3 regions of the Parageobacillus sp. G301 genome follow, and region 3 is predicted to be linked to each of the others. Evidence: riboswitches for the same ligand, from Rfam matches in the RefSeq annotation. Region 3 holds a riboswitch; each other region holds the start of a gene.

Region 1 (7,729 bases), on a different contig from region 3:
TTTTATTATATGGATGTCACAGAACATCTTATTAATAAAAATTATTAATTTTTATATTTTTCAGCATAATATTGGTAAATAATAAAGGAGTGATTCATTAATGAAAACAGCAACAAAAACAATGGTTGCTTCTTCTGCAGCTCCCTTTTCTGAGAGCGGATTGCGGCGAAAACTAAAAACACGCCATTTAACGATGATTTCCCTCGGAGGAACAATCGGTACAGGTTTATTTTTGGCAAGCGGCGGAGCAGTACATACGGCAGGGCCCGGTGGAGCACTTGCGGCATATATAGCCATTGGCATTATGGTGTACTTTTTAATGACAAGCCTTGCGGAAATGGCCGCATACATGCCTGTTTCTGGATCTTTTAGCACATATGCAACGAAATTCGTTGATCCTGCATTAGGGTTTGCATTAGGATGGAATTATTGGTACAACTGGGCGATTACGATCGCCGCGGAACTATCTGCCGTCACGATGATTATGAAATTTTGGTTTCCGAATAGCCCATCGATTTTATGGAGCGCGCTTTGCTTAAGCATTATGTTTCTTTTAAATTACTTATCGGTGAAAGGATTCGGAGAAGCGGAATATTGGTTTTCTCTCATTAAAGTGGCAACTGTCATCGTGTTTTTAATTGTCAGCTTCCTGATGATTTTCGGAATCATGGGCGGTGAAGCAGTTGGCTTTAAAAACTTTACCATTGGAGATGCCCCGTTTCATGGCGGCTTTATGGCTATGTTAGGAATCTTTATGGCGGCGGGATTTTCCTTTCAGGGAACGGAATTGTTAGGGGTCGCTGCTGGAGAAACAGAAGATCCGGGACACAGCATTCCCCGTGCCATTCGCCGGGTGTTTTGGCGCATTTTGTTATTCTATGTATTAGCTATTTTGGCAATCGGCTTGTTAATCCCTTATACAGATGAAAGACTTGCCAATGACGATGTTACGGTTAGCCCGTTTACACTCGTATTCGATAAAGCTGGAATCGCCTTTGCTGCTTCGGTAATGAACGCCGTCATTTTAACTGCTGTCTTATCGGCAGGCAACTCTGGCATGTACGCATCTACCCGCATGCTTTGGGATTTAGCCCGTGAAGGGAAAGCGCCAAGATTTTTAGCGAAACTGGATAAACGCGGAGTTCCGGTAAATGCGCTTATTGTTACTTCATTAATAGGAACGCTTGCTTTTTTAGCTTCTTTCTTTGGCGATGGTGTCGTTTATACATGGCTATTGAACGCTTCCGGAATGTCAGGGTTTATTGCATGGCTCGGGATCGCGATCAGCCACTATCGATTCCGTAAAGCGTATATTGCTCAAGGGAAAAGCCTCGATGATTTACCGTATAAAGCGAAATGGTTCCCGTTCGGTCCTATTTTTGCATTTATTGTTTGCACCATTGTTATTTTAGGACAAAACTATCCGGCTTTTATTGGCGGAACGATCGACTGGTATGGGGTTCTTGTTTCGTATATCGGCCTTCCGCTCTTTATTATCGTCTGGCTTGGGTATAAGTTTGTGAAAAAAACAAAAATCGTTCCGTTGCATGAATGCGATTTGGAACAAAAATAAGGACTTGGTATGTATTACCAAGTCCTTATTTTTGTACTTTTTGCTCTTCATCATCGATAATTCCTTTTGTCGCATTTTTAAATTCACGCAACGTTTTTCCAGCCGCTTGTCCTAATTCCGGCAATTTTTTTGGGCCAAAAATTAATAGCGCGAAAAAAACGATAAGGGCAATTTCTCCAAACCCGATGTTCATACGATTCACTCCAATATGCTTATTCATTTTTTATTATTATACCATACCCAAAACGCAAGCGCCATTCGAATACGATTATTGTTCTTGCAGAAGGCGAACCGGTACCTCCATTTCTTCTTCTGGACGATTTTTTATATAAATATGCGCCATTTCCCGTTCTTCATCCACGTGTTGAATCATTACTTGTTGCCCCTCGTATGTAACTGGCACGATTTTTCCCAATTCAGCGATTTGTCTCGCACGCATGACTTCCATTACGAATTTTCCCTCCCTTCTTCGTCCGCTTTGGCGCTATCTTCCGCTAACGCACGCAGACTTTTCCAAAATAAATCTTCATTGCATATTTCTTTAAGTTCTCCTTCGTCCCCTTTCGCGTTGATTACTTCTAATAACTGGGTCATATCGGTAGTTTCTCGTTCCATCATCAAATTGTCACACCTTTCCCAAAAATTGATATGCTATTGACCCCTCAAAAAAGAAAAAGTATTATTCGAATTGGTATAGATAAGAAGGGAGGAAGATACAATGAGCGAACGCGATTATTACTTTGACAATGCAAGATGCGCACTGATGCTTCTCGTCGTGTTCGGTCATTTTCTCCGCCCGTATATTGATAATGTGCTCTGGGTGCATAGCTTATATATTTGGATTTTCTTTTTCCACATGCCGGCGTTTATCTTTATCTCAGGTTATTTTGCAAAAAAATTTCATGAACAAGGATATTTAAAAAAGATAACAAAAAAATTATTGCTTCCCTACCTTATTTTTCAACTGTTGTATTCAGTTTACTATTACTTTTTATATCAAAAAGATTCCATTGAATTCGATTTGCTCACTCCCCAATGGAGTCTATGGTTTTTAATTAGCTTATTTAGTTGGAATTTGTTATTATGGATCTTTGCCAAAATCCCAAAACACGTTTCACTATTGCTTGCCCTTCTTTTGGGAGTAGGAGCAGGCATGATCGAAGCAGAGAAATGGCTAAGTATATCGCGTACGTTTACGTTTTTCCCATTCTTTTTATTAGGATTTTTCCTTCAAAAAAAGAATATTGAACGATTATTTACATGGCGCGTACGTTTATTTTCACTATTTGCACTAGTCGGGATGTTTATCATGATTCATTTCGGATTTCCTGATTTGCCGCAAGAATGGCTATACGGTTCCAAATCATACGATACGCTCGGCGTACCAGAGGAAAAAGGAATTTTCGTGCGTCTGGTCATTTATAGCGCAAGCACTCTGATGATGGTCAGTTTTCTCTCGCTTATTCCAAACCGTCGTTTTTCTTTCTCGGTGTTAGGCACAAGAACATTTTATATTTATATTTTGCACGGGTTTATTTTAAAATACTTGCATGAAACAAAACTTCCAGATTTTATTATGAGCATTCACGGTTACCCGCTATTACTAGGATTGTCCGTCATCGTTGTGCTTGTTCTTGGAAGCAAACCGATTGTACGCATTATGCGCCCACTTTTGGAATGGCAATTTCCGAAAAAGAAACAGGCTGTTTCTTAAATGGCAAAAAAGAAGGTGCCCCAACACATTCGGGGCACCTTTATTCGTTGTTGAACACCGTTTGAACGAGTTGTTTTGCTGCCATAAACGGGGATGCAGCCGAAGCAATTGCGCTAATGACGGAAACACCGTCCGCTCCGGCGTTCATCACTTCACCAGCATTTTCCGCGGTAATGCCTCCAATGGCCACAAGCGGAATATCGACTCCTTGATCACGAAGAAAGCGAATAATCTCAGGACCTTGCGCTTTCTTCGCATCTTCTTTCGATTTCGTTGGATAAATTGGTCCAACTCCGATATAATCGGCACCAGCAGCGATCGCCGCTTGCGCTTCTTTCAAATTATGTGCCGACACTCCAAGAATTTTATCGCCGATTTTTTCGCGGACGATGCGCGCATCTTCATCATCCTGCCCGATATGCACACCATCGGCATCAAGAGCTAGCGCTAGTTCGACATCGTCATTGACGATAAACGGTATGCCGCGCTTTTTGCAAATATTTTGCAGCTGTCTGGCGAACTCGTATTTTTGTTCACCGACAAGCGCACCGCTCCCTTTTTCGCGAAATTGAAACAGCGTAATTCCGCCATCAATCGCTTCTGTTAATACTTCTAATGGCTGTTTTTTACAATTTGTACTTCCCATAATAAAATATACTTTCAATCGTTCTCTCATTATTTCGCTTGCAATTCGGGCCACTTTCCATTCACCTACCGCGCTTGTTTCTCCCGGTACGCCCAATGATTTGTCGGGCCGTGACCGTGGCCGATGCCTAATTCATGACTAATGGCGGCTTGAATAAACGATTTCGCTGTCTGCACTGCTTCTTGCACCGTTTTTCCTTTTGCGAGTTCTGCCGTTATCGCTGCGGCAAACGTGCATCCTGTTCCATGCGTATGTTTTGTATCGATTCGCTTGCTTGTGAAATAGAAAAATTCACTTCCGTCATATAATACATCGACCGTTTCTTCTCCATCATCGTCGTGGCCGCCTTTGATCACGACGTATTTCACTCCTAGTTCATGCAGACGTTTCGCCGCTTCCTTACGGTCCTCAATCGTTCGAATCGTATGGCCGGTTAATGCTTCCGCTTCCGGAATGTTCGGAGTAACCACCATCGAAATCGGAAGCAAATGCGTTTTTAATGCGCTTACCGCCTCTTCTTGCAATAGCGGAGCACCGCCTTTGGCAATCATGACCGGATCGACGACGAGGCGTTCCCACCCGAATTGTTTCACTTTCGAAGCAACCACTTCAATAATTTCCGCACTAAACAGCATTCCGGTTTTTACAGCATCCGCTCCTAAATCGGTTCCGACGGATTCAATTTGTTGCGCGACCGCTTCCGGCGACAATGGGTATACTCCTTGCACGCCGAGTGTATTTTGCGCCGTTACCGCTGTTAATGCGGACATCCCAAATACACGCAATTCTTGAAATGTCTTTAAATCCGCTTGAATCCCAGCACCGCCGCCGCTGTCCGAACCAGCAATCGTTAACGCTTTATATACCATGATTTTCTCTCCCTTCATTCTACTCGTTCAATGCGACCGTATCGGCTGATCTCATCCGCTCCTACGCGGAAAAGCGCGTCCAAAAAGGCGATTTGAAAGCTGCCCGGTCCTTCGTCTCCTGCATTTTTCGCAGCGATTTCCGCGGCAACTCCATAGATGACAAGCGCCGCCGCCGCCGCTTTTAACACATCCCGCTCTACAGCCGCAAATGCGCCAATAACAGATGTCAATAAGCAGCCAGTTCCGGTCACTTTCGTTAACAACGGATGCCCGTTACGAATGATATACGTCGTATTTCCATCTGTTACAACATCCTCTTTTCCTGTAATGGCGACTACTGTTTTCAGCTGCTCGGCCGCTTTTTTCGCAAGCGATACGACATCCCCGCTGCCTTCTCCCGCATCGACGCCTTTAATGGTCCACGATTCGCCGATAGTATTCGCGATTTCCGCCGCATTGCCGCGAATGACAGACAGTTGGACCGCGCTCGCAATGTTTCGCGCCGTCTCCGTGCGATACGGCGTCGCCCCGGCGCCAACCGGATCGAAAATAACAGGAACGCCAGCTTCGTTTGCCGCTTTTCCGGCAATGATCATCGCTTCCACTTCTGTTGGATTTAATGTTCCGATATTTAAGACAAGCGCCCCCGCAATTTTTGCCATATCCGCAACTTCCTCTTTCGCATACGCCATGACCGGTGAAGCACCTAACGCAAGCAGGCCGTTTGCCGTAAAATTCGTTACGACAACATTCGTAATGTTATGTACAAGCGGATTGGCTTGTCTAACCATTTGCAATGCGTTTATCGCTTCTTGGTTGTTCATTTCCCATCCTCTCCCTTTTTTGCGAATAAAAAAACACTTTGCGCGCAAGCAAAGTGTATACGGATCCCACAGTCACTTTCCCTGCGCTGGCATTACCCAAACAGGTTCGAACGGTCAACGGCGGAATTAGCCGTACTCTCAGCCTGCTTCCGCAAGCTCCCGCAAAACAATATATAGTTTTTCACAAAAGAGTCTACTCCTTCTTTTCACATATTGCAAGTAAAAATATCACATTATGAACGGTGTTTTGAAAATTCCGGCATCGTTGATCCTTCACTTAGTGAAGGAGATTGGCGCCACGGCTGCGGCATCGGCAAATTAAATAAATCAAGATCGACAATGTATCGGGGGCGCCGTTTCGTTTCTTTATAAATTTTCCCAATATATTCTCCGATCAACCCAAACGCAATAAGCTGCAAGCCGCCAAGAAACCAAATGGATGTAATAAGCGATGTCCATCCTGTTTGCGTATGGCCGGTAAATTTTAAAAGAAGAAAATATACTCCAAACAATAAGCTGACGAAAAAGGAAACAAATCCAATGAGCGAAATAATGCGAATCGGCGTAATGCTAAACGAAGTGATCCCATCAAGGGCAAACGCGATCATTTTTTTGAGCGGATATTTCGTTTTTCCTGCAAACCGCTCTTTCCGATCATAATAGATGGTTGTGGACCGAAACCCTAGTAGCGGCACGATTCCACGCAAAAACAAATTCACTTCCTCGAACCGTTCGAGCTCCTCTACCGCCCGCCGGCTCATTAACCGATAATCGGCATGGTTATAAACTAGATCGACTCCCATCGCTCTCATCAGTTTATAAAACCATTGAGCAGTATGGCGTTTAAAAAACGTATCCGTATCGCGCTTATTGCGCACCCCATACACAATTTCATATCCTTCATGAAACTTTTGGACAAAATCGTGAATGACGGAAATATCATCTTGCAAATCTGCATCGATCGAAACGATGCAATCAGAACGCGTTTTCGCAGCAAACAGCCCCGCTAACAGCGCGTTTTGATGCCCCGCATTGCGCGCAAGCTTCACCCCTTTTACTTCCGGGTAACGCAAGCTTGCTTTATAAATAATGTCCCATGTCGCATCACCGCTTCCGTCATCGACAAATAATAACGTGCTTTCAGGAGAAACAAGGCGCTCGGCAATCAGCTCCTCCCGCAGATTGCGGAGCTGGCGAATCGTTTCCGGCAATACTTCCTCTTCGTTATAACACGGCACGACAATTGTAAGCATTGGTTCGTTCATGTTAACCCCTCCTTACGGTATCACCTTGTACAAATAAATCGTCCATGCCGATTCTTTGGAATGAAACACTTTTTCAAGCGTCAGCTGATTTTGTTTTGCGTTTTCAATCGACAATGCCGAGAAAATATAACGGCCGCCCATTTCGCGAAATACATTCGTATTTAGATGTAAATGTTTAATCTTTCGTTTTGAATTCTTGTTAAACATATAATGTTTTCCTAACTCGTCGACAAAAATATAGCAACGTCCGCCCCATTCATCGAAGTATTCGCGCAGCTTTTTGTTTTTCGCCAGCTCTTTTGCAATAATTTGGCGAAACTTATGTTTATATGACAGGGGATAAAAATTGTTATACGTATCTAATGTGTAAAATCCGTTATATTGCGCGATTGCCGGGTGAATGCCGATGCTGGCGACACGATATTTGTGAACCGGCAGTCCGATGTGCTCTTTTATTTCTTGGAATTGCTTTTCCGCATAAAACTCGCGAAACGACGGCTTATTGCGATACGCAATTTCCTCGTTAAAAGCGGTGAGAACGACTAACTGAGCGGCAATCGCTGCAAAACACGCCTTTTTCCACGAATGGCCTTGCTGCCATAAAATTTTAAGGGAAATGGCAAACAGCACATAAATGACCATCGGCCGCAAAAAGTGATAGCGGGCAAAATTAAATTTATCCAGAAGATCAAAACGTTCTGTTAACGGGACCCAGCCTTTATAAAACCAAAACGCGTACCACGTCGACAGCGCAAAATTCAATACGTGTAAAAATACAAATAGCTTTTCCCGCTTCCATAACTTTTTCTTCCAAACGATATACAACGCCATCAATGTC
Region 2 (7,729 bases), on a different contig from region 3:
GTTATAGAATATATACAAGAAGAGGAGGAAAAAAATTATGGATGAAATTCGCTACCCGATTGGTAAATTTCAAGTACCGGCTGCGTTTTGCGAAGAAGATGCGAAACAGTGGATTTCTGATATTCGCCAAATACCAGCAAAATTGCGGGAGGCGGTCAGCGGATTAAATGAAGAACAGCTGAACACGCCGTATCGAGATGGTGGGTGGACGGTTGCACAAGTTGTCCATCACATCGCCGATGCAAGCATGAACGCGTTTTTGCGCACAAAATGGACATTGACGGAAGATATTCCTTCGATTAAACCGTTTGAGGAAAATGATTGGGCAAAGACGACAGAAGCTCGTTCACTACATATCGAGCCATCGCTGCAATTGCTCGAAGGCCTTCACGAGCGGTGGTCACATCTACTAGAATCAATGAGCAGCGATGATTTTCATCGGAATTTTTATCATGAAGGTACAAAAGAGAACGTCCCTTTATATGTGTTAATCGCCATGCACGCATGGCACGGCAAACATCATACGGCGCAAATTGCTTCGTTGCGACAACGTAAAGGATGGAACTAAAAGCTGCCCTAGGCGGGCAGCTTTTTTATCTTATAAGATGGGAAACTTATGCTTGAAATTGCTGCGCCGCCTTATTAACAGAAGGAGAAGCAATATATCAGATTGGTCAATGTTATCCTGGCGAGCAGGATATGGCTTATTTGATAAGGGGATATATTGGGGTAAATTGGCTTTATGAATGATAGCGAAAAAATAAGCTGAACATATTTTTATAAATTTCCAATAAGCTTTTTACATAAAAAATTTATCTATTTATGTTACACTAAACTGTATTGAGTGTTCGGTTTAAAATGAATGATTGGAGGGAGCTTGCGGTGGGGGAACCACAAAGTCAAACGATCATAGATGCGAATAAGGAAAAAATTTGGACAAAAGATTTTATACTCATTTGTTTAGCTAATTTTTTTGTTTTTCTTGGATTTCAAATGACATTGCCGACGATTCCGTTGTTTGTCGAGCATCTTGGCGGCAATGACCAGCTGATCGGTTTAGTGGTCGGGATTTTCACATTTGCGGCATTAATGGTGCGGCCGTTTGCCGGGCATGCGTTAGAAACAAAGGGGCGGCGTTTTGTATTTTTGTTAGGGCTTGCGATCTTTGTCCTTTCGGTCGGATCGTACAGCTTTATTGCGAGCATTTTTTTGTTGTTTATGATGAGGGTCATTCAAGGCATTGGATGGGGGTTTTCGACTACTGCCTCCGGAACGATTGCCACGGACATTATCCCTGCCAGCCGGAGAGGCGAAGGAATGGGGTATTATGGACTATCAGGGAATTTAGCGCTCGCTTTTGGGCCATCTATGGGGTTATTGCTCGCCGGAATGTTGTCATTCCGCCATCTTTTTTTGATTTGTGCCGTTTTAGGTTTGGCGTCACTATTGTTTGCTTCGAATATTACATATAAAAAAATCGGACAGCCGCAAGCGCAAGCGCGTAATAAGTGGGATATTTATGAAAAAAGCGCGCTAGAGCCTTCAATTTTGCTATTTTTCCTTACGGTGACATTTGGAGGAATTGCCTCATTTCTGCCGCTATATACTGCACAAAAAGGAATTTCAGGAATTCAATGGTATTTCTTGCTATATGCGCTTGCGTTAATGGTAACAAGAACGTTTGCCGGCCGGTTGTATGATAGAAAAGGCCATCAGGCGGTGTTTATACCAGGTGCTGCACTGATTTTCATTGCAATGTTATTGTTGGCTTGGCTGCCAAGCAATGTGATTTTGTTTACCGCAGCAATTCTTTATGGGTTAGGATTTGGAACGGTGCAGCCAGCGCTGCAAGCATGGTCTGTGGAAAAAGCGGCAAAAAACCGAAAAGGAATGGCAAATGCGACCTTTTTCGCCTTTTTCGATTTAGGGGTCGGAGTAGGAGCGATGGTTTTTGGGCAAATTGGCCATTGGTTCGGTTACTCTAGCATTTATATAACTGCCGCACTATCCGTGTTGATTTCTATTAGCTTTTACTTATATATTTTGCATAAAAAATAAAACGCTTAGGACTGTCATACAGTCCTAAGCGTTTTTTTGTTTAGAAAATGGAACCATTTAGCTATCTGCGCGAATGCACTTCATAAATGGCAAATTTTAAATAGTCGCCTTCATCGGCAGCAAGCAGCTTCGGATGATCGTAGCCGGCGCCGCTCCAGTACACTTGCCGCAAAATTTTCTTCGCATCAAACGCCGCTTCTTCGATCATCGCTTGGAACAAATCAGCGTGAACATGGTACGAGCAGCTCGCTGTGACGAAAAAGCCGCCATCTTTGACAAGCTTTAAGCCGTTTAAGTTAATGTCTTTATAGCCGCGCAGCGCTTTCGGAACGGCTTGAGCTGATTTCGCAAACGCCGGCGGGTCAATGATGACAACGTCCCATTTCTTTCCATCGCGAACCGCTTCGCGCAAATAATCGAATGCATTGGCGACGACAAAATCGACGTTGGTAAAGCCATTGAGTGCGGCGTTGCGTTTTGCTGTTTCAATGGCGTGTTCGGAAATATCGACCGCAGTGACGTGTTTCGCACCATATAAGCACGCATTGAGCATAAACGAGCCAGTATGGGTAAAACAGTCGAGCACTGTTGTATCGCTGTTAATGAGCGGTTTAATCGCCGCGCGGTTTTGTCTTTGGTCGAAGAAAAATCCCGTCTTTTGCCCGTTTTCAATGTCGACGATATATTTGACGCCGTTTTCTTCAATCAGCACTTCCGTTTCCGACTGGCCATACCAAAAGCCTTTTTCTTGCTCTAGCCCTTCTAGCTCGCGGACATACACGTCATTGCGCAAATAAATCGCTTTTGGCTTAAATACTTCAAGCAAACCGCGCAAAATCCAGTCTTTCCGTTTTTCCATCCCGAGGGAAAGAATTTGAACGACAAGCACGTCTTCGTATTTATCGACGATCAGCCCCGGTAAAAAGTCAGCTTCACCGTAAATAGCGCGGCATGAGCGAACGCCGGGAATCATTCGCTCACGATACTCCCATGCTTTGCGGATTCGGTCGACAAAAAATTGTTCATTTAGCTCTTCATCAGGATTTTGCGTCAAAACGCGCACAATGATTTGCGATTTCGGGTTAATATAGCCCTTTGCCAAAAAGTAGCGTTGATGATTATATACGTCCACAAAATCGCCCGGTTCAAAGTCTCCTTCAATATAATCGACTTCGCTTTGGAAAATCCATGGATGTCCTTGTTCCAGCCGTTTTTTTCGCTTTCGTTTTAAAAATACGTTTGCCACGTTCTCCACTCCATTATGATATAGTCGTTTGCTTTTTCTATGATACAGAATTGCGGACAAAGACGCAACGCAGGCAAGTTTGTCGACATTTGTCAGGACTATTTTCTTCTAAACAGAATAACGATAAGCATAGATGAAAAGAAAAGAGGGATTATGATGATTATCGCAACGACGGACTATGTACCAGGAAAACAAATAAAAGAGTATATCGGATTTGTACAAGGAAATACGGTACAGTCAAAACATATCGGCAAAGACATTATGGCTGGTCTGAAAACGATTGTCGGCGGAGAAATCAAGGCGTATACTGAAATGATGGACGAAGCGAGAAAAATTGCGATTGAACGCATGATAAACGAGGCGAAACGCCAAGGAGCAAATGCGGTAATCGACGTAAGAGTCGCTACAGCGGCAATTATGGCGAATACGTCGGAAATTTTGGCATACGGTACGGCGGTCATCGTGGAATAGTAAAAAAGGGTTGACAACGATATTCACCGTGATATGATATTCTCAAATAAGAAAATTTCATAGCGTACGCAATCCACTAGGGGGGCCTTTAGAAAGGCTGAGATCAAAGTGTGCCTTTGAGACCCTTAGCACCTGATCTGGGTAATGCCAGCGTAGGGAAGTGGAGTGGCGTGGCGTAGTCGTGGATTTTACTATGTTTTTTCGGCGGCTAGTGTTCAACACCACTTTCTTTACGCTTTTGTAAAGGAAGTGGTGTTTATTTTTTATAAAAAAGGGGGAGACAAAATGTCATTTGCGATGGAATTGCGGAAAAAGGCCGATCCGATCTGGCAGGCAAGCTTTCGCCATCCTTTTGTGAGAGAGTTAGGGGAAGGAACGCTAGACCTTACTCGTTTCCGCTATTATGTGATGCAAGATGAGTATTATTTGCACCATTTTGCGAGAGTCCAGGCAATTGGGGCAGCGAAGTCTCCAGATGCAAAGACAATCGCGAGCATGGCGCATCATGCTCAAAGCACATGTGAAGCAGAATTATCTTTGCATGAAACGTTTGCCGGTCTGCTTGGGATCACGGAGGAAGAAAAAGCGTCATTTATTCCGGCGCCGACCGCATACGCGTATACGTCGCATATGTACCGGGCTGCGTATGAAGGGCATTTAGGTGATGTGATTGCGGCGATTTTGCCGTGCTACTGGCTTTATTATGAGATTGGCGAGAGACTAAAAGACTGCAAGCCAAAAGAGCCAATCTATCAGAAATGGATTGGAACATATAGCTCCGAATGGTTTCGCAGCTTAGTAGAAGAACAAATCGCCCGTTTGGATGAGATCGCGGAAGCAGTCACTGAATCCGATCGCAAACGGATGGAACAGCATTTTCTTATTAGCAGTGAATATGAATACGAATTTTGGGAGATGGCATATCGCCTAGAAACATGGCCATCAGCAGGAAAGGAGATCAAAGAACATGTCAGCAACTAAAGGATTGAAGCTCGTTGATATTTTAACGACAATCGTGATTTCTGTCGTTTTTGGGATCATTTATAAAATTTGGGGGCCGTTCTATTACTTTGTTAAGCCATTTGGTTTTCATATTGATCAACTCATTTACGGCATGTGGTTTATCGCCGCATCGGTGGCATATTTGCTGATCCGCAAGCCAGGTGTTGCGCTGTTAGCGGAAATTGCTGCTTCTTCTGGAGAATTTATTATGGGCTCAGAGTGGGGGCTAGAGGTGCTTATTTACGGAGTTGTTCAAGGGCTTTTGGCGGAAGTGGTGTTTGCCGCGTTCCGTTATAAACGGTTTGACGCATTGGTCGTGTCGTTAGGAGCGATTGGCGCGACGATTGGTTCGCTTGTGATGGATTTTTATAAAGGGTATATTGAATCGCTGGCGCCTTGGAACTTGGCATTATTCCTTATTGCCCGCTTTATTGGCGCAGTGGTGATTGCCGGTGTTTTTGCCGTTTCTTTAGTAAAAGCGTTAGAAAAAACTGGTGTGACGCAAATGTTGCGCCCGGCTTCGAAAGAAGATTACGACGCGCTTGATCGTTGAAAAGGTGGCGTGTGAACCGATGAAACCGATAGCATCTGTTGAACGGCTGCGCTTGAAATTTCCTGGAAAAGATACATTGCTATTTAAAGATTTATCGATCACGTTTTACGAAGGAGAAAAAGTATTGTTGCTCGGTCCATCCGGATGCGGAAAATCAACATTGTTGCAAGTGCTGTCCGGCTTGATTCCGCATTCGATCGAAGTTCCGATGAAAGCAGAGCGAGTGCAGCTTCCCGATAATTGGGGCTACGTCTTCCAAGATCCCGATTCGCAATTTTGCATGCCGTTTGTCGATGAAGAAATCGCCTTTGCGCTCGAAAATATCGGTGTGCCGCGCGAAGAGATGAAAGAGCGGATCGAGAAGCTGCTAGAGACAGTTGGTCTTTTTGTAGAGCCGCATACCGATATTCATACGCTATCGGGAGGAATGAAGCAACGGCTCGCCCTTGCTTCCGTATTGGCGTTAGATCCAGATGTACTGTTTTTGGATGAACCAACGGCAATGATTGATGAAGAAGGAACGGAAGCGATTTGGCGGACGGTGAAACAAATTGCCCATGATAAAACGGTCATCATTATCGAACATAAAATCGATCATATACTCGATTTTGTCGATCGGATTATTTTATTTAATGATAACGGCGAGATCATTGCTGATGATAAAGCGCAAACGGTGTTTTCCGATTACAAAGATATCATTGCCTCACAAGGAATTTGGTATCCCGGTGTATGGGATGAATATATAGCGAAGCGGCAACGCCAGCGAGTGAATGTTCGCCAAGAGGAAATTATCCGCCTTCGCGAGTTTCAAGGCTATCGCCTGCGCGATGTTAAAATACGCGTGGAAGAAGCGACTGTACGCGCAGGAGAATGGATTGCCATTACCGGCAAAAACGGCGCCGGGAAAAGTACGCTCTTGCATGCGCTGATGAAGCTCATTCGCACAGACGGGACGTATGAGTTATACGGAAAAGACAGCAAACGGTTGAAACAGCTTCATCGTTTGATTGCATTTGTCTTTCAAAATCCGGAATTTCAGTTTGTTACTAATTCTGTACGAGAGGAGATTGCTTATTCGCTTCGTTTAGAAAAAAGAGAAGAAGCGGAAATTGCGGAAACGGTCGAACAATTGCTGCAGAGATTCCACCTTCGAAAACAGCAAAATCAGCATCCATACCAGCTTTCCATGGGACAAAAGCGTCGTTTAAGTGTGGCTGCTTCGATCGTAAGCGGACAGCAAATTTTCCTGCTCGATGAACCAACGTTTGGGCAAGATGCAAAAAATACGTTTGCGCTGCTTGAGTTATTGGAATCGTATCGAGAGCAAGGTGCAACGATTATGATGGTCACCCATGATGAGAACATCGTCAAATATTTTGCCACAAGAAGATGGGTGATTGAAGACGGACAGCTGGTGAAAGATGAATGGATTTCGCCTCATCCATCCAAAACGGCTGTGCTGTCCGTGTAGGGAGGTACAGATGATGAAATGGAACATTCATTATCGAGAAACATGGCTGCATCATACGAATCCGAGCTTAAAGCTTATGGTGCTCATTTTGTTGTTTATCGTTGTTTTATTCGTACACAACCCAAATGTTTTAATCAATTTTTCGTTTGGGCTTCTCTTGTTATTTATGCTGTATACCGGCTATCCGTGGAAGTTTTTGCTGCTATTGTTTTTGCCGTTTTTTCTTGTATTTGTTTCGACCGCGTCATCGATGATTTTGTTTGGTGAAGGTTCGACGACATGGCTTCGCTGGGGGCTTATCCATGTGACGGAAGAAAGCTTTTTGCGCGGAATGCATCTCGGGTTTCGAGCGCTCTCGTTCGCGCTCCTTGGGCTTTTGTTTTCCCTAACGACAAGACCGGTCCGCTTATTTTATTCGCTGATGCAGCAGTTAAAATTAAAACCAAAATACGCTTACAGCTTTTTAGCAGGCGTTCGTTTAATTCCGATTATGATCGAAGAATTTCAAACTGTAAGAAACGCGTTAAAAGTACGAGGGGTTGTCAATAACGGATTGTTCGAAAAAATGAAGCGGTATGCGATTCCGCTTTTATCACAAAGCATCCGCCGTGCCCAGCGCATCGCTGTTGCGATGGAAGCAAAGCGTTTTTCCAACAGCGCAGAGCGAACGTTTTATTATGAAATCGGGTTTAGCAAATATGATATTGTGCTTGTTGCTGTTTTTATCATAGTGACGGCAGCGGCTTATTATGCCGGGATTTATTATCCGTACATTCCGGTGGAAGATGTGCGGTAGAAAGCAAGGGATCAGAATGGAAAGACAACTTCATATCATTTCAACAGGAAAACAGTCTTTAGACCAGTTCGTTGCGATTTGTGCCCGCGTTCATCCATATGTAGACGCGATTCATGTGCGGGAAAAAATGAA
Region 3 (7,729 bases):
CAAAATAAAAATCATTTAATAGATGTTCTTTATTGTTATCCATCATGCACCATATCCCGCCGCAACCAATCAAATAAACTTTTTCATGAAATATATATAAAAAAACTTAAAAGAAATGACTAAAAACAAAAATAAAAAAGCTAATCCATTTCCCGATTTCCACCCTGCAAAACGGGAGATGGATTAGCTATATATTTGACAATCCCCTTCGCCCAATTACATATTCAATAATATAAAATCTCTATATAATGGCATTTGACACATTTTCGCATAAACGGTGTCTCAAAAAATGAATGCTGGCAATTTTTTTGAATATGGGCAATTTGCTGTTCCAATTTAAGAATTTTCTCCTTCAGTTCGGCAATTTCCTTTTGCAACTCTTGAACATTATCGATAGAGAGATGAGCCATTTTCGACAAACTCCTTCGCTTTTTGTTTCATCCCTTCTTCCCTCACCGTTTTTTGCAGCTCATGTGAAATTTTCATCGAGCAAAACTTCGGCCCGCACATCGAACAAAAGTGCGCGACTTTCGCCCCTTCCGCCGGCAATGTTTCATCATGATATTCCCGAGCTCGATCTGGATCAAGCGAAAGGTTGAACTGATCGTTCCAACGAAACTCAAAGCGCGCTTTTGATAACGCGTCATCCCGCCGTTGCGCTCCCGGGTGCCCTTTTGCTAAATCGGCCGCGTGTGCTGCGATTTTATAAGCGATCACTCCTTCGCGCACATCATCTTTATTCGGCAACCCTAAATGCTCTTTTGGCGTCACGTAACAAAGCATCGCCGTTCCGTACGCGCCAATGATCGCTGCTCCGATCGCGGATGTAATGTGGTCATATCCCGGCGCGATATCGGTCGTAAGCGGTCCTAATGTGTAAAACGGCGCACCTTTGCAAATTTCGATTTGCTTATCGACATTTTCCTTAATTTTATGCATCGGCACATGCCCTGGTCCTTCAATCATCACTTGCACATCATGCTTCCAAGCGATTTCTGTTAATTCTCCGAGCGTCTCCAATTCAGCAAACTGCGCTTCGTCATTCGCATCGGCAATCGAGCCTGGGCGCAGCCCGTCTCCAAGCGATACTGCAATATCGTACGTTTTCAAAATCTCGCATATTTCTTCAAAATGCGTGTATAAGAAGTTTTCTTCATGGTGGGCTAAACACCATTGCGCCATAATCGAGCCGCCGCGTGAAACAATGCCAGTCGTTCGGTTTACCGTCATCGGTATGTAACGAAGCAGCACCCCCGCGTGAATCGTAAAATAGTCCACCCCTTGTTCCGCTTGTTCGATGAGCGTATCACGGTAAATTTCCCACGTTAAGTCTTCAACGACGCCATTCACTTTTTCAAGCGCTTGATAAATCGGAACCGTCCCGACAGGCACAGGGGAATTGCGAATAATATATTCTCGTGTCGCATGAATGTGTTTTCCCGTCGATAAGTCCATAATCGTGTCTGCTCCCCAGCGCACCGCCCAAAGCATTTTTTCGACTTCTTCTTCAATGGATGATGTGACTGCGGAATTGCCAATATTCGCGTTAATTTTTACATGAAAACGACTCCCAATAATCATCGGTTCACTTTCCGGATGGTTAATATTCGAAGGAATAATCGCTCTGCCTGCGGCAACTTCTTGACGCACGATTTCCGGATCTATATTTTCGCGAATCGCAACAAATTCCATCTCCGGCGTAATAATCCCTCGTTTTGCGTAATGCATTTGTGTCACAGTTTTTCCTTTTTTTGCGCGCAGCGGTTTTCTCTCGAAAGGCAGAGTAATCTCTGATTGCTTCCCATTACGGAATCCGTTATCTTCCGGTTTCACTGGACGCCCCCCGTATTCTTCAACGTCGCCCCTTTCTAAAATCCAGCGTTTTCTTAGCGGCGGCAATCCTTTTTGAATGTCCGGCTGAAAATCAGGATCGGTGTAAGGACCGCTTGTGTCATAAACACGAACAGGTTCATTTTCGATGATTCCTGTTTCTGTCTTTGTTGGACTTAACGTAATTTCTCTCATCGGAACACGAATATCCGGTCTTGAACCTTCGACATACACCTTTTTACTCGCAGGAAATTGCATAAAAGATTTGATGTTTTGCATGTAACTCCTCCTAGTTACTAAAATCTATAAAAATCGACTCATCGCGATGGAACCAGGAAACATCGCTTGCCGCTCAGGAAACACCTGAGTTCCATCAGGAAGGGAATTTCCCTTGTCATTCACCCGCTGTGAAAGACACCCCGTGGATCGCTTGTCAGCGACGGCATCTGTCGTGCACCATTCCTTCCATCGGTCAGTACACGACAACGATTTTAGTAACCAGGTCTACACCTCCTTAAAATAATAGTGAGGACCTGAAGTTACACCAAAACGCGGGGCGGAGATAGGAGAATATATGCGGAAATAAAAATCGGGTTCTCTAAGAGAACCCGACGGAACGCAAATAGCGAAACGTACGCAACAAACACATACACTCCCGCTATCTACTTCCCTACGCTGGTATAACCCAGATCAGGTTCAAAGGGTCAAAGAACTTAAGCGCGTTCTTTTCTCAGTCCAAGCTATTGGACTCCCCTAGTAGATAAGCGACAAACTTATTTAATTTTTCTTAATATTAACATACTTATAAAGCAATGTAAATACGCTTCCTTATACGGTAAACCGGTTTAACATTGTTTGCATATTTTCTGCCATTTTGCTTAACGATGATGCCGATGAAGCAATTTCCTCCATCGATGCCATTTGTTCTTGTGTTGCCGCCGAAACATTCGCTGATCCAGAAGAAGTTTGTTCCACAATCTCTGTCATGTGGCCAATGGAAGCAGCCACCCGTCGCGCGTTTTCCGTCATTTGCTCGATCGCTGTGGATACTTGTTCGATTTGGGCATTGACTTCGCCGATGGATTGGCGGATTTGTTCAAACGACTGTCCAGCCGTTTGCACAACATCAAGCCCTTGCGATACTTCGCTAACTACGGTTTCCATCGATTCGATCGCTTTTTCCGTTTCTTCTTGGATATAGCCGATCAGCTGCGAAATTTGCTGTGCGGATTGAGCAGACTGTTCCGCCAATTTGCGAACTTCATCCGCCACAACGGCGAACCCTTTTCCTTGTTCTCCAGCTCTTGCCGCCTCAATCGCCGCATTTAAGGCAAGTAAATTCGTTTGCGAAGCAATTCCTGTAATCACCTGCGTAATCTGGCCGATTTCATTCGAACGCTCTCCAAGCGCTTTAATAACTTGTCCAAGTGATTGAACATGCTCATAAATAAACTGTATTTGCTCTTCCATTTGCGAAATCGACTGTTTTCCCGATTGCGCTTTTGCCGATGTTTCATTTACATTCGTAGACACGCACTTCGTATTCGCAGCCACTTGCATAAGCGTATCGGAGATGTCGTTCATCGCTAACGATGTTTCTTGCGCCGTTTTCACTTGCTGTTCCGAACTTGAGGCAATTATCTCCATTGTCGACGCAATTTGCTCCGTTGCTTTCGTCGTCTGTTCCGCAATGGCGGTTAACTGTCCGGAAAATTGCGTCATCTCATCGGAATGGCGTTGAACGTTGGCGATGACTTCTTGCCACGCTTGGGCCATTTTATTGAGCGAAACGGCAATCGGTTTTAACTGTCTCACTTCATCCATAGGAACACGCGCCGATAAATCTCCATTGGTCATCTTATCTAAATGCTGATTGATAATAGCGATCGGGGCAATAAATCGACGATAGTTTAATATCGCAGAAACGACTCCGACTACAGCCCCAAATAATATAGTCGCAACAAGCGTCCACCAAAACGCCGCGCCGCTAATGCCATTCGCCATACATACACCAAGGCCGATGAGAGCGGTGCCAGGAATGACAATGAACATCGTGCGTAAAATATAACTATGCAGCGTCAACCTTTTTCCCACCTTTTTTCTGTAATATTAAAGAATCTTACTATTAATTATATCGGATATATTCACCTCTTTTTTATATTTCTAGTATAATATTACAAAACATAAAACAAACCGTTACCCTTTTTCATTACTACTTACTCTGCTCTTTTTCAAACACATAAAATGCCTATCCGAAACGAATAGGCATTTTCCTTATTTTCCGTATAATAACAATTGCGCGATGCCAATAAAATATTCCGACTCACGAATAATATGGTTCAGCACTACTTTTGCCGTTGGATTTTTGCTCACTGCTTTGCTTTCCGTTTTTATTTGTTGACATAGTTGAATAAAATCAAGACTTTGCTGTAAGCAATGAGACACTAGCTGCAACACTTGCTGGTAAAGCTGATAAGGAACGTAATATCCCGCGCGAACGACCGATTCAATAAAACGCACTACTTGCTGATGTGTTGCAGAAAGTGCTTCTTCCCATTTTTTCAGCGCTTCGACATAAGCCGGCTCTAAACCGCTAACAAGTTCACGAATAACGACCGTATGCTCCTCTTCTTGATGTTTCCAAAATTCCGCTTCGTCTAAAATACGCAGCGGCATTTGTTGGCCATAGTAAAATTGCATGAACATCCCCCCATATTGCATGATATGGGGGGAAATGAAAAAGTATGAATATACAAACAAACGTTCCTCTAATTCACCATAAAAAAACGGGCATCTCCTTCTTAGACACCCGTTCTTTATGATCAATCCAATTATGCTGGTTTCTCTGTCGTCACATACGTTCCGGCAATAAAATCATGAATGGAGCGTTTATCTTCGCGCGCTGCCACCATAATGGCGCTAATAATGAGAGCGATGCCAAGCGTTAACCCATAAACAAGTCCACCGACAGCAAACCGTAAAAACATCGTCCCGATTCCGACTTTTTCGCCATTTACTTTTGCGATGCGAATACCTAACAACTTTTTCCCTACTGTATATCCAGACCAAACCGCCGGCACAACTAGACCGTAAACGATGTTTGCTGCCGTAGTGAACCAATTCTCCTCCCAACTTCCCGTAATAAGGTAACCGATAAACACTAACGGCAAACCGACAATAAGACCGTCTAATAAACCAGCCGCTAACCGTTTCCAAAATCCCGCTGGATTCCTCACCATGATACAATCCCCTTTCTTTGCCTTCGTCACTACAATGTATTCATCACCATTGCATCCGATTCATGGAAGATTATTATCCTTTATCATACCGGTTTATCTCTTTATTGACAATGCATGACATTATTTTTTCATTATCGAACTTGTGAAAAACAGTTCAATTTAATGCAATTTCGCCACAACGACAGAAATATCATCGAGAAACGGATACTCTTCCTTAAACATTTTATTTATATGTGCTATCATATTTTTGTTGTCTAAATGAATATATGGTTTTAGTTTTTCCCGAAACATTTCGATATTGGTTCTAACAGAACTATGGGCCCCTTCGACTACTCCATCCGAGTACAGCACTAACGTTGCTCCTGGAGCGTAATTTAGTTTTCCCGTTTCCACATGGAGATACGATAATAACCCGATCGGTGCACATCCTTTGTCCAGCTCCTCAACTAAACCGCTTGGATGAAATAAAAAGCCAGGAGGATGACCTGCCGAAGCATATTCAATGAACTTTTCTTTTGTGTTCACCATCGCATAAACGGCAGTAAAATAATACGTATTCATTGGCCCATCTTCATGGTACAACAACTGCATATGTTTGTTTAACTCATGAAATACTTCTTGCGGATAAATACATTTTCGAATAACCCCATTTAATAATGAACGAACCGACATACAAATGAGCGAAGCAGCTACTCCGTTCCCCATCACATCCATCAAAAAGATTCCGTATCGGTCGCTATCAATCCGATACCATGCATACATATCTCCCCCTAATTCTCCTGAAGGGACGTACATACCATATATATCAATCACTTCCGTTTTAAGCGGCTTGCTCAATACACGTTTTTGCACTTCCTGCGCTAACTTTAAATCATTTTTTAAGCTTGTTGCGGTCTTTTCGTTTTTGATCATATCTGAAAATAGAAAAAGATAAAAAATCAGACGCCCTTCTTTATCATGAATCGCTGTAATCGTCGTCTGTTGAGCATACACTTCCCCATTTTTCCGGCGCCCCCGCAGACTCCCTCTCCACTGTCCTTTTTCAGCGACAGTTTGCTTAATTGTTTGATAAAAATGTTCATTGTAGTAACCAGAATACAAAAAGTCTAATGACAAACCGATTGCTTCTGACCCGTACCCTGTAATTTCTGTAAAAGCGGGATTAATAAATTGAATAACTCCATTTTCATCTGTGATCAATATAGCCTGCTGTACATGTTCGCACACTTTTTCCGCCAGTAAAAGCTTTTCATTCATTTTTTTTATCTCCGTAATATCCGTAATCACTCCACTTAACATTACTAGCTTTCCATTTTCATCAAACACGGGAAACGTTTGATCGAGAACCCAACGAACCGTCCCATCCTGTTGATGAATAATGCGATATTCATGCTCAAGACAGCTTCCTTTCCAAAGAGCAGATTGCTTTTTCTCTACCTTGTCTCGATCTTCCGGGTGAATAACTTTTTTCCATAGCTCTACATCTTGGTAAAAAGCTTCAGGCTGTACTCCGTAAATCTTCTCGCAAGACAGGGAAACAAAAATAATCCGCCTTTCCGCTAAGTTGGCCAGCCAATAAACTTGGTCCGCTTTATTATAAAGCGTGTTCCATTCGTCAAGGAGCTGCAATAGTCCTTTTAACGAAACATTTTTGTCTTTCCTGATTTTTTGCAAAAGCTTATGAATCATATCCCATTCTCCATAAAAAAATTAATCGCATCTTTTTCCGTATCGAAAAGTTTAATAAACGAAGCAAACTTAACAATATGGAAAATTTCTTGAAGCGAATCTCGAACCCCTGCGATCACCAGCTCTTTTTGCTGTTTTCTTGCCGTCATGACACTATTGGCAATAATGCCAAGACCAGCGCTATTAATATATTTCACTTGTTCCATATTTAATATGAGATACTCAGCTGGATTTTGAATAAACTTAGCCATCGCTTTTCGAAATTGTTCGGTATTGTTCAAAGTAATATCTTCATTCCATACGAAAACATCAATTAGTTCATGCTGTGCACCCATATTCCGTTCCTCCAACAGTCGTCAATGAGCTTTATATTTACACATATAAAACAATACGTTATTCCCTTTTTGTTCAATATAAACATCGTCTACAATATGAGTGATAAGCTGCAATCCCCTGCCACGCAAACCTTTATTGACCTCATCCTTTCTTGTAATGTCAAACTTCTTTCCATGTTGCTTTACACCAATAATCAAATTCTCTTTTCCACATTTCCAAAATACTTCAAAAGGCAGCTGGTTTGTTTTTTGACAATATTCATACGCGTTTGTGCACGCTTCCTCCGTTGCCAATCGAAGAAAGAGGCAATCACGTGGCAAAAATCCCATTTCACTTGCGATTTGCTCGGTTATATCCATCGCTTTCATAATATCAGAATCTACCCTAACTGTTATATTTATCCTTATACTTACATTTTCCATCAATATCCCCCCTATTTCTTCTATAAATATGTGTGCTAAATAGCACTTTTGTAAGTACGATAACACTTTCTATTCATAGGGGATGAGCATCTTTATAACAACACAGCAACATTGCACCATGTTCGCTTTTTATACGTTTTATTATAACTAAATACCTAGTTCTTATATACTATTGATGATTATAATACAAACTTATTTTGCTTCCTATTTCCT

Evidence for each region. Region 3 has a riboswitch for thiamine pyrophosphate ahead of thiC (phosphomethylpyrimidine synthase ThiC). Riboswitches for the same ligand answer to the same signal wherever they lie in the genome.
Region 1: linked by a shared signal. The riboswitch ahead of thiM (hydroxyethylthiazole kinase) and the one ahead of thiC (phosphomethylpyrimidine synthase ThiC) in region 3 are both predicted to bind thiamine pyrophosphate.
Region 2: linked by a shared signal. The riboswitch ahead of tenA (thiaminase II) and the one ahead of thiC (phosphomethylpyrimidine synthase ThiC) in region 3 are both predicted to bind thiamine pyrophosphate.

What each region holds. Positions count from the first base shown of each region.
Region 1 covers NZ_BSDB01000001.1:126,105-133,833, reverse strand. The annotation lists gene QSJ37_RS00690 (amino acid permease) at 101-1,573, shown strand; gene QSJ37_RS00685 (twin-arginine translocase TatA/TatE family subunit) at 1,599-1,766, opposite strand; gene QSJ37_RS00680 (H-type small acid-soluble spore protein) at 1,842-2,021, opposite strand; gene QSJ37_RS00675 (hypothetical protein) at 2,021-2,191, opposite strand; gene QSJ37_RS00670 (acyltransferase family protein) at 2,292-3,287, shown strand; gene thiE (thiamine phosphate synthase) at 3,328-3,987, opposite strand; gene thiD (bifunctional hydroxymethylpyrimidine kinase/phosphomethylpyrimidine kinase) at 3,999-4,802, opposite strand; gene thiM (hydroxyethylthiazole kinase) at 4,817-5,626, opposite strand; TPP riboswitch at 5,688-5,799, opposite strand; gene QSJ37_RS00650 (glycosyltransferase family 2 protein) at 5,860-6,891, opposite strand; gene QSJ37_RS00645 (DUF6044 family protein) at 6,904-7,729, opposite strand, start outside.
Region 2 covers NZ_BSDB01000001.1:1,597,734-1,605,462, reverse strand. The annotation lists gene QSJ37_RS08165 (YfiT family bacillithiol transferase) at 38-568, shown strand; gene QSJ37_RS08160 (MFS transporter) at 859-2,058, shown strand; gene QSJ37_RS08155 (class I SAM-dependent rRNA methyltransferase) at 2,120-3,304, opposite strand; gene QSJ37_RS08150 (YbjQ family protein) at 3,461-3,775, shown strand; TPP riboswitch at 3,844-3,951, shown strand; gene tenA (thiaminase II) at 4,061-4,756, shown strand; gene QSJ37_RS08140 (ECF transporter S component) at 4,743-5,330, shown strand; gene QSJ37_RS08135 (ABC transporter ATP-binding protein) at 5,350-6,801, shown strand; gene QSJ37_RS08130 (energy-coupling factor transporter transmembrane component T family protein) at 6,815-7,597, shown strand; gene tenI (thiazole tautomerase TenI) at 7,614-7,729, shown strand, end outside.
Region 3 covers NZ_BSDB01000003.1:144,043-151,771, forward strand. The annotation lists gene thiC (phosphomethylpyrimidine synthase ThiC) at 388-2,109, opposite strand; TPP riboswitch at 2,481-2,595, opposite strand; gene QSJ37_RS16560 (methyl-accepting chemotaxis protein) at 2,659-3,912, opposite strand; gene QSJ37_RS16565 (DUF2935 domain-containing protein) at 4,105-4,530, opposite strand; gene QSJ37_RS16570 (RDD family protein) at 4,662-5,069, opposite strand; gene QSJ37_RS16575 (SpoIIE family protein phosphatase) at 5,229-6,758, opposite strand; gene QSJ37_RS16580 (STAS domain-containing protein) at 6,755-7,093, opposite strand; gene QSJ37_RS16585 (ATP-binding protein) at 7,115-7,516, opposite strand.